Regions from separate parts of the Sphingomonas sp. PWP1-2 genome, predicted to be linked through region 1. Evidence: predicted binding sites of a transcription regulator. Region 1 holds the regulator's gene; each other region holds the start of a gene.

Region 1 (2,199 bases):
GCTTTGTCGGCTGGCTGTGGCTTTCGAGTTGCACCGGGGCCTGCACGACGCCGACCACGGCGCGATCGTCAGCGACAGTGCGCACCTGATTCAGGATACGATACCGATACACGATCCACCGCAACGACAGGCTGCCGACACCCCCCTAGCCCCGGCCCTCACGAGAAGGACACAAGGGCATGCGGCGAATCCTTTATGTCAGCGGGAACACCGTTTCGAGCGTCACGGCCGACCTCGCCGGCATCCTCGAACAATCACGGCATAATACCGCGCTCGACAGGATCACCGGGCTGCGATGGTCGGACGGTCGCAGCTTCCTGCAAGTGCTCGAGCGTTCGCGCATGAGCGTCATGGCGACGTTCGCCCGCATCCTCGCCGACCCGCGTCATCATGCGCCGATCGTCCTCCAGCACCGCCATATTCGCCCCCACGAATCCGGCGGCTGGACCATGGCGCACCCCACGTCGGCGCCGCGGCCGACGCGGATGACGCCCAGATCGGGCGGCTGCTCGTGAACGCAACCGAAGCGGTGCGCACGCACTTCCACACGCTGATTTCGGCAGGCCATAGCGCCGCGCTCGCGCTCCCGGTCAGCGCGATCGGCACCCCGCCGCCCGCCCCGACGCCCGATTACGGCACCCCGCCGCCGCGGCGCGTCGATCGCCGGATCGGCGAACCCTTCCATAATGTCGGGCTCGCGCTCGCCAGCGCGTTTCCCGTGGGGCTGCAAGGCACGAACATTCACCATGACGCATGCATCGAACTGCTCCGCGGCATCGCGGGGAGTGCGACCAGCGACTCGCAGGATACCTGCGCCGGACGGTGACAGCATCGCTTGACGGGCGATTTTTCGTTCCGTATAGGTTCGTCGTCTGTTCCGACGAAAGGGCCGCGCGATGCTTACCCGCAAGCAGCATGAGCTGATCTGCTTCATCAACGACCGGCTCGACGAGACCGGGGTATCGCCGTCCTTCGAGGAAATGAAGGAAGCGCTCGACCTCAAGTCGAAGTCGGGCGTCCATCGCTTGATCAGCGCGCTCGAGGAACGCCAGTTCATCCGCCGCCTGCCCAACCGCGCGCGGGCGCTCGAAGTGCTCAAGATGCCCGAGCGTGGAATCAAGACCCCGACCAAGGCGGCCCCCGCCGCCGCTTCGCGTGCAGCACCACAGCCTGCCAACGACGTGATCGAAATCCCGCTGCATGGCCGGATCGCGGCAGGCGTGCCGATCGAGGCGTTCGAGGGCGCATCGATGCTCTCGGTCCCCGCGGCTTTGCTCGGCAATGGCGAGCATTATGCGCTCGAGGTGTCAGGCGATTCGATGGTCGAGGCGGGCATCCTCGATGGCGACTATGCGCTGATCAAGCGCCAGGATGTCGCGCGCGACGGCGAGATTGTCGTGGCTTTGATCGAAGAGAGCGAGGCGACGCTCAAATTCTTCCGTCGCGAAGGTGCAATGGTGCGGCTCGATCCGGCCAACCGCGCCTACGATCCGCAGCGTTATGCCCCCGCCCAGGTGCGCGTGCAGGGCAAGCTCGCCGGGCTGTTACGCCGGTACGACTGAGCCACGGTCGGCGTGATCGACCGTCGCGCTTGATGGTCGCGCGGCGAGCGATCGAGCGGCTCAGTCTTTGTGCTCGGCAAGGGTGTGCGCGACGAGCGCGTTGGCGTGGCCGTGGCCCATGCCATGCTCGGTCTTCAGCATGGTGACGAGCGCCATGTGTTTTTCCGGCAAACGCTCGCGCACCATCGCCTGCCACTCTGCGATCGGACGGCCATAGGTCTTCTCGATCGATGGAAAGTACGATGCGGGCCCTTTGATCGCTTGGTCAGCCACGGCGTGCAGGCTCCGAGATGCGGGAACGTCCCGAGGATCTTCCGGTATTTGGGGGAAAGCCGCAAGGCCACCCCGCCCTATCGTTTCCCGTCCGTTACTGCTGCCCCAGCCCTCCCCGACAATCGAGCGCGCCAACGCATCCGGCCAACCCACCGCCGCCGACCAGCGTCGCCCTCCGGCGCCGCGATCCACGGATGCCGGTCGCCCGGATGGCGAACGGTCCGCACCGAATGCGATGCCAAAGCGATCGCAACGCCGCCGGTTTGCGCCAGCGTCTCGCGGTCGAGCCGCAGCCACTGCGGAACGCAATGGCGCGGCAAGCGCCGCTCGCTGATCACGATGTCGGCGCCGGCACACGCCGCGA
Region 2 (2,199 bases), on a different contig from region 1:
CTGGCCTTGTTCGAATCGGGTGCGATCCTGCTCTACCTTGCCGAGAAGACCGGCCGGTTCCTGCCGAGCGACCCGGTCGCGCGGCTTCAAGCGATCCAATGGGTGATGTTCCAGATGGGCGGCGTCGGCCCGATGTTCGGCCAGATGGGCTTCTTCGTGAAGTTCGCCGGCAAGGACTTCGAGGACAAGCGTCCGCGCGACCGCTATGTCGCCGAGGCCAGGCGCTTGCTCGGCGTGATGGATGTCGCGCTCGCCGACAAGCGCTGGTTCGTTGGCGAGGACTACACGATCGCCGATATCGCGATGCTGGGTTGGGTGAACGCGGTTGTCGACTTTTACGGCGCGGGCGAGCTTGTCGGGTTCGACGATTTCACCAACGTCAAGGCGTGGCTCGCGCGTGGCCTCGCGCGGCCGGCGGTGCAGCGTGGGCTCACTATCCCGGCGCGCGGGTAGCGCTCACGCGGCGGCGTGGACTTGCGCAAAACCTTCGAAATAGCCGCGCACGATCGGGTCGGTGATCGGCTCGACCAGCGTGGCGACGGTTTCGGGGAGCGTTATTGCATCGCCGCTTCCCGTGCCGCCGCGGTTGAAGCCCATCGCCCATTGGCCAAAGGTCGGCGTGTCGATTGTCGTGCGCGAGAGGATGACGACGGCGTGGTGGCGCGGATCGGCCTTGATCCTGTTGAAGACGGTCTCCACGGCAGCTTCCGGGCCTTCGAGCGCCTGGAGGAAGCGGCGTCCACCCGCGACGAGCAGGCCGGTCACGCCGACCGCGGCATTGTTACGGCGTGAGGCGATCAGGATAGCATCGAGTTCCGCCGTCGTGAGCGGGGATCTCGTGCTGCTTATATAGATAAGACGCTGCATGCTTACGCTCCAGACCTGGAACCTCCGGTTTCTGCGCAAAGCGCGAAAGAACGGTTAAGATCTCGCGCTACGACATTTTGAAAGCGCATAAAGGTAACGCGTCGGAAAATCTGTTCCCCTCTCGTTCTCCGCTCGCTATGCTCGTCCCATGGCCAAACCTCAAAAACGCTATGTCTGCCAGGCCTGTGGTTCGGTGTCGCACCGCTGGCAGGGGCAGTGCGCCGATTGCGCCGAATGGAACACGCTGGTCGAGGAAGCGGGCGGCGGCACCGTGACGCCGTTCCAGGCCAAGCATAACCTCCAGTCGGGCGGGCGGACGATGACGCTGGTCGGGCTCGATGCCGAGATCGCGCTGCCCGAACGAATGACGTCGGGAATTGCCGAGCTCGACCGCGCGCTTGGCGGTGGGTTTGTCGAGGGATCGGCGACGCTGATCGGCGGCGATCCCGGGATCGGCAAGTCGACGTTGCTGCTCCAGGCGGCGGCGAAGATGGCGCTCGCGGGACTGAGCGTTGCGTACGTCTCGGGCGAGGAGGCGGCGGATCAGGTCCGCCTGCGCGCGCGACGTCTCGGATTGGGGCACGCGCCGGTTCAGCTCGCGGCGGCGAGTTCTACGCGCGATATCCTGACGACGCTGGGGCAGGGGCAGCCGCCTGCCTTGCTCGTGATCGATTCGATCCAGACGATGCACAGCGATCTGATCGAAGGCGCGCCGGGCACCGTCAGCCAGGTGCGGGCGTCGGCGCAGGAGTTGATCCGCTTCGCAAAGGAACGCGGGACGGCGGTGGTGCTGGTTGGCCATGTCACCAAGGACGGATCGATCGCGGGGCCGCGCGTGCTCGAACATATGGTCGACACCGTGCTGAGCTTCGAGGGCGAGCGCAGCCACCAATATCGCATCCTGCGCGCGATCAAGAACCGCTTCGGCGGGACCGACGAGATCGGCGTGTTCGCGATGGTCTCGGAAGGCTTGTCCGAGGTCGGCAATCCTTCGGCGCTGTTCCTGACGCAGCGCGACGAGGGGATGACGGGGACGACGGTGTTCCCCGCGCTCGAGGGGACGCGGCCGGTGCTGGTCGAGATCCAGGCGCTCGTCGTACGGCTTGCGAGCGGGGCGACGCCGCGGCGTGCGGTGGTCGGCTGGGACAGCGGGCGGCTGGCGATGGTGCTCGCGGTGCTCGAGGCGCGGTGTGGGCTGAGTTTCTCGTCGAGCGAAGTCTATCTCAACATTGCGGGCGGCTACCGCGTGCAGGATCCGGCGGCCGATCTCGCGGTGGCGGCGGCGTTGATCTCGGCGCTGTCCGAGCGGCCGGTGCCCGCCGATGCGGTGGT
Region 3 (2,199 bases), on a different contig from region 1:
GCCGGCGGCGCTGATGGGCGTGGTGACGGCGTGCATCGGCGGCGTCATCCGAGACGTGCTCGCGGGCGAGCCGTCGATCTTGATGCGGCCGGAATTGTATGTGACCGCGGCGGCGCTGGCGTCGGGGTCGTATGTCGTGCTGGTGAGCGCGGGCATCTCGCCAAGCCTCGCCGCGCCGATCGCCGCTGCGTGCGGTTTTGCACTCCGCGCGGCGGCCATCAGGTGGCGGCTGGCGTTGCCAGCCTATGGCCGGGGCTAACGGTCGCTCAGGGCAGTCGCCAATTCACGTAACGCATCGCGTGCACCGTCGTCGGCTTTCCGTCGTAGCCGAGCGGCGGGGCATATCGCCCCCGCTTGGTAACGGCCGCACACGAGGCCAGGTCGAGCGACTTCGATCCACTCGATTGAATGATCCGACAATCGCCGACCTTTCCGTCGGGCTGGATTGCCCAGATCATCATTGTGGTGCCTGCGCTGCCCGCTGAGAGCGCTTCGGACGGATAGTCGTCAGTCGTGATCCAGCCCGCCATTGGTGTAAGCGGCGTTGGCAATGGCGCCTTGTCGCGCTCGGACGGGTCGACACCCCATTGTTTCAGCAAATCGTCCTGGCACGCCCGGAGCGCCGCGGCGGCGCTCTTCATTCCGGGCACCGCGAAGCTCGTGCGGGCTCCGTCGGCCGATGCGATCGTCAGCGCTGAAGAGGTTTGCACGGCCGCAGCGCCGTCTTGCTCGGTCCGGAGGGTCGTGACGATCTGGTTTCTCGCCTTCACATCGTAAACCGAGACGGTGCTGTCGATTGCCTGGCCCGACGGCTGGAGTAGCAACTGGGCTTTAAGGGAGCGTGCACGGGTGGTGGTGGCGCCCGACGAAAGGGTGACGATCTCCAACGCATCGCCCAGTGGCCACGGTTTGAATCCCAGCGTCCTGCGTGCCTGTCCATCTCCATAGTCGCGCGACAGGATGCACGCCGCATCGGCATATTCGACGGTCCATTTGCCGGTCGGCTGCAATGGGACCTCGGCGGGCGCGGGACCCCCGAGCGCGAGCAGCGCTGCAATCAGCATCGTCTTCATAGCTTGCCCCCAAACCTTGTCGTTGCGAGTTTAACGCCCCATCTCGCCCCTGCAACCGGTCGCTTGCGCCATCCGAACAAATCTGGAACAAACCGCTCCCATGCTGACTCATATTTCCGTGCGCGGCGCGCGCGAGCACAATCTCAAGGACGTCTCGGTCGATATCCCGCGCGATACGCTGACGGTCATCACCGGGCTGTCGGGCAGCGGCAAGTCGAGCCTCGCCTTCGACACGATCTACGCGGAAGGCCAGCGGCGTTACGTAGAGTCGCTCAGCGCCTATGCCCGCCAGTTCCTCGAGCTGATGCAGAAGCCCGACGTCGATCACATCGAGGGCCTCTCCCCCGCGATCAGCATCGAGCAGAAGACCACCAGCCGCAATCCGCGCTCGACCGTGGCGACCGTCACCGAGATCTACGATTACATGCGCCTGCTGTGGGCGCGCGTCGGGATCCCGTATTCCCCCGCGACCGGCGAGCCGATCGCCGCGCAGACCGTCAGCCAGATGGTCGACCGCGTGATGGCGCTTCCCGAGGGCACGCGGCTGTACCTGCTCGCCCCGGTCGTGCGCGGCCGCAAGGGCGAGTATAAGAAGGAACTGCTCGAGTGGCAGAAGGCCGGCTTCACCCGCGTCCGCATCGACGGCGAGATATACGAGATCGACGAAGCCCCCGCGATCGACAAGAAGTACAAGCATGACCTCGAGGTCGTCGTCGACCGCCTCGTCATCGGCCCCGACATCGCGACGCGTCTGGCCGAAAGCTTCGAGGCCGCGCTGAAGCTCGCCGACGGGCTGGCCTATGTCGACCCCGCCGACCCGGTCGAGCCGCACACCCCCAAGAACGAAGTGCTCGGCGACAACGCGCCCCCCGGCCGCATCGTGTTCAGCGAGAAGTTCGCCTGCCCGGTGTCGGGCTTCACCATCGCCGAGATCGAGCCGCGGCTCTTCTCGTTCAACGCGCCGCAGGGTGCGTGCCCGGCGTGCGATGGCCTCGGCGAAAAGATGCTGTTCGACGAGGAGCTCGTCGTCCCCAACCATGCGCTCAGCATCAAGAAGGGCGCGGTCGTGCCCTGGGCCAAGTCCAACCCGCCGTCGCCGTACTACATGCAGGTGCTCGGCAGCCTC
Region 4 (2,199 bases), on a different contig from region 1:
GGCGCTTGTCCTTCCCCTCCTGGAAGAGCGTCAGTTGAGCAGCGCCCCGCGCCTTTCAGGCCATGCCGGGGGCATGGTCGATCGGGCGCTGGGACGGGGGTGGAAGGAACGTGCGGCACCCCTTTACTCCCCTCCCTGGAAGGGAGGGGTAGGGGGTGGGTCGGCCTAGGGCGGGCGTTGCCCTCGCCGCGGGCCGACCCACCCCCAGCCCCTCCCTTCCAGGGAGGGGAGGCAGAAGAAGCCACCCGCGCATCGCGCAGCGGAGCGCGACCCTCGTCGGGCGGCATCGCCTTGAAGGGATGCGGTGCAGCTTCGCTCACGCGTCCCGCGCTGCGATGGCGCGCGTTCGCGTCGAGTTCCCCGCTCCGTGCCCAGCGCGCGCCAGGCCGCCAGCCGCCACCGCGCGGCACCGAGCACGCCACCGCCTGCTCACGCGCGACGGCCTCGGCGAGGCCCTGCGGATCTACGCTGGCGCCCTCAAGCGGCGCGGCTGAGCGCTCGGCCTGCGCCAGCCGTTCGATCGACCAGTCGGGCAGGTAGAGCGAGGCGACCCGTTTCATCGCATGCCTCCATCATCCAATCGGCGGAGTCGCCGCCGCGTTGGCGGACCAGCTCCACCTGCCATCGCGCTCGCCCGACGCCCGCATCGCCGACCGGCAGCGGTGCGGAGGGCGCCGAGGCGATCCGCCAGCGCGTCATCGCCGCCGAGGGCACGGCGAGCGGGTTCCCACCCTCCCGCGCATGGCGTTTCATAAGCAAAGCGATCGTCTTCCCGCCCTCGGCGGCAAGCTGCAGCCGCCGCGTATTGGGCATCGCCGCGCGCTTGACCTCGCCGACCACCGCGCCGAGCCCGCGATGCCGCAGGCCCTCCTCCATCAGCGCGAGCAGCTCGGCATCGTCGCCCGCCTCGGCATAGATCAGCCGCCCCGGCGCGAGACCCGCCTGGTAGAGCCCCGGTGCGAACAGGTCGCGCCGTCGCACCACCCACAGCACCGGCCCCCAGGCACGCGCCGCGATCCCCGCCATGAACAGCGTCGCCGCCGCATCGTCCGACGGCGCAGCGCTCGCGGCGGAAATCTCGTGGAGCGAATCGAGTCGCAGCCCGCCCGGCGCGAGCCGTTCGTCGATCGGCGCGATCCCGAAAGGCAGCACCGGGCGCCGACGCAGCCCGTCGCTTTCCACCTTCTTGAGGCTTTCGCGAAGCTCGGCGATGATGGCAGGACAGGACACGGGCACGACTCACTTGAAGCATCGTTCCTATTTTGTTCTCTTTGTCGCTACAGAGTCAAGCTGGTCCGTCATCCTCGCGCGACGGGTCGTCGCATTCCGTGACAAACGCCCCCTCGCCAAGCGCGTTGAAATTTTATAACAAGGCTCGAAGAACGATTCCGCCTGTCGGTCACAAGCCAGGCACGCGTTGTGGAGAGTATATGGCGACCGACCGAGTCCCCGATCATTTGAAGCCCAATCTTGCGCCATTGTCGCTGTACGTGCCCGAACCCAAGTTCCGGCCGGGCGATGCGGTCGATTTCACGCAGGTGCCGATCCCGCCCGCGGGCAAGGCGCGTCGCCCCGATCCGGCGGATGCGGCCGATACGTTCATCGATCTCGCGTTCGATCTGGTGCGCGTGCTCGACGACGAAGGCCAGGCGGTCGGCCCGTGGAATCCGCGCCTCTCGCCCGATACGCTGCGCGCGATGCTGCGCAGCATGGCGTTGGTCCGCGCGTTCGACGAGCGCATGTTTCGCGCGCAGCGCCAAGGCAAGACGAGCTTCTACATGAAGTGCACCGGCGAGGAGGCGGTCTCGGTCGCTGCCGCGCATGCGCTCGATTATGAAGACATGTGCTTCCCGTCGTACCGCCAGCAGGGCCTGCTGATCGCGCGCGGCTGGTCGATGGTCGACATGATGAACCAGATCTATTCGAACACCGCCGACCGGCTGCAGGGCAAGCAGCTGCCGATCATGTATTCGGTGAAGGAAGCGGGCTTCTTCTCGATCTCGGGCAACCTCACGACGCAATATCCGCAAGCCGTCGGCTGGGCGATGGCGAGCGCCGCCAAGGGCGACACGCGGATCGCCGCGACCTGGTGCGGCGACGGATCGACCGCCGAGGGTGATTTCCACTCGGCTTGCACCTTCGCCAGCGTCTACCGCGCGCCGGTGATCTTCAACGTCGTCAACAATCAGTGGGCGATCT

What was found. The regulator LexA, encoded in region 1, represses DNA repair genes until DNA is damaged. The targets are predictions, from matches to a motif close to GTTCCNCNCTTGTTCT.
Region 2: a site for LexA is predicted at 980-995, ahead of radA (DNA repair protein RadA). Genes of this name have one in related genera too.
Region 3: a site for LexA is predicted at 1,147-1,162, ahead of uvrA (excinuclease ABC subunit UvrA). Genes of this name have one in related genera too.
Region 4: a site for LexA is predicted at 1,254-1,269, ahead of ACP7C5_RS00730 (ImuA family protein). Genes of this name have one in related genera too.

What each region holds. Positions count from the first base shown of each region.
Region 1 is NZ_JAFCXM010000005.1:172,945-175,143, reverse strand. Features, by position in the region: gene ACP7C5_RS14105 (BLUF domain-containing protein) at 180-515, shown strand; gene ACP7C5_RS14100 (hypothetical protein) at 512-826, shown strand; gene lexA (transcriptional repressor LexA) at 897-1,562, shown strand; gene ACP7C5_RS14090 (DUF4287 domain-containing protein) at 1,623-1,835, opposite strand; gene ACP7C5_RS14085 (ComEC/Rec2 family competence protein) at 1,913-2,199, opposite strand, start outside.
Region 2 is NZ_JAFCXM010000001.1:897,020-899,218, forward strand. Features, by position in the region: gene ACP7C5_RS04380 (glutathione binding-like protein) at 1-453, shown strand, start outside; gene ACP7C5_RS04385 (BLUF domain-containing protein) at 457-867, opposite strand; gene radA (DNA repair protein RadA) at 1,016-2,199, shown strand, end outside.
Region 3 is NZ_JAFCXM010000003.1:277,142-279,340, forward strand. Features, by position in the region: gene ACP7C5_RS09730 (trimeric intracellular cation channel family protein) at 1-259, shown strand, start outside; gene ACP7C5_RS09735 (energy transducer TonB) at 267-1,073, opposite strand; gene uvrA (excinuclease ABC subunit UvrA) at 1,174-2,199, shown strand, end outside.
Region 4 is NZ_JAFCXM010000001.1:137,408-139,606, forward strand. Features, by position in the region: gene ACP7C5_RS00730 (ImuA family protein) at 478-1,182, opposite strand; gene ACP7C5_RS00735 (thiamine pyrophosphate-dependent enzyme) at 1,431-2,199, shown strand, end outside.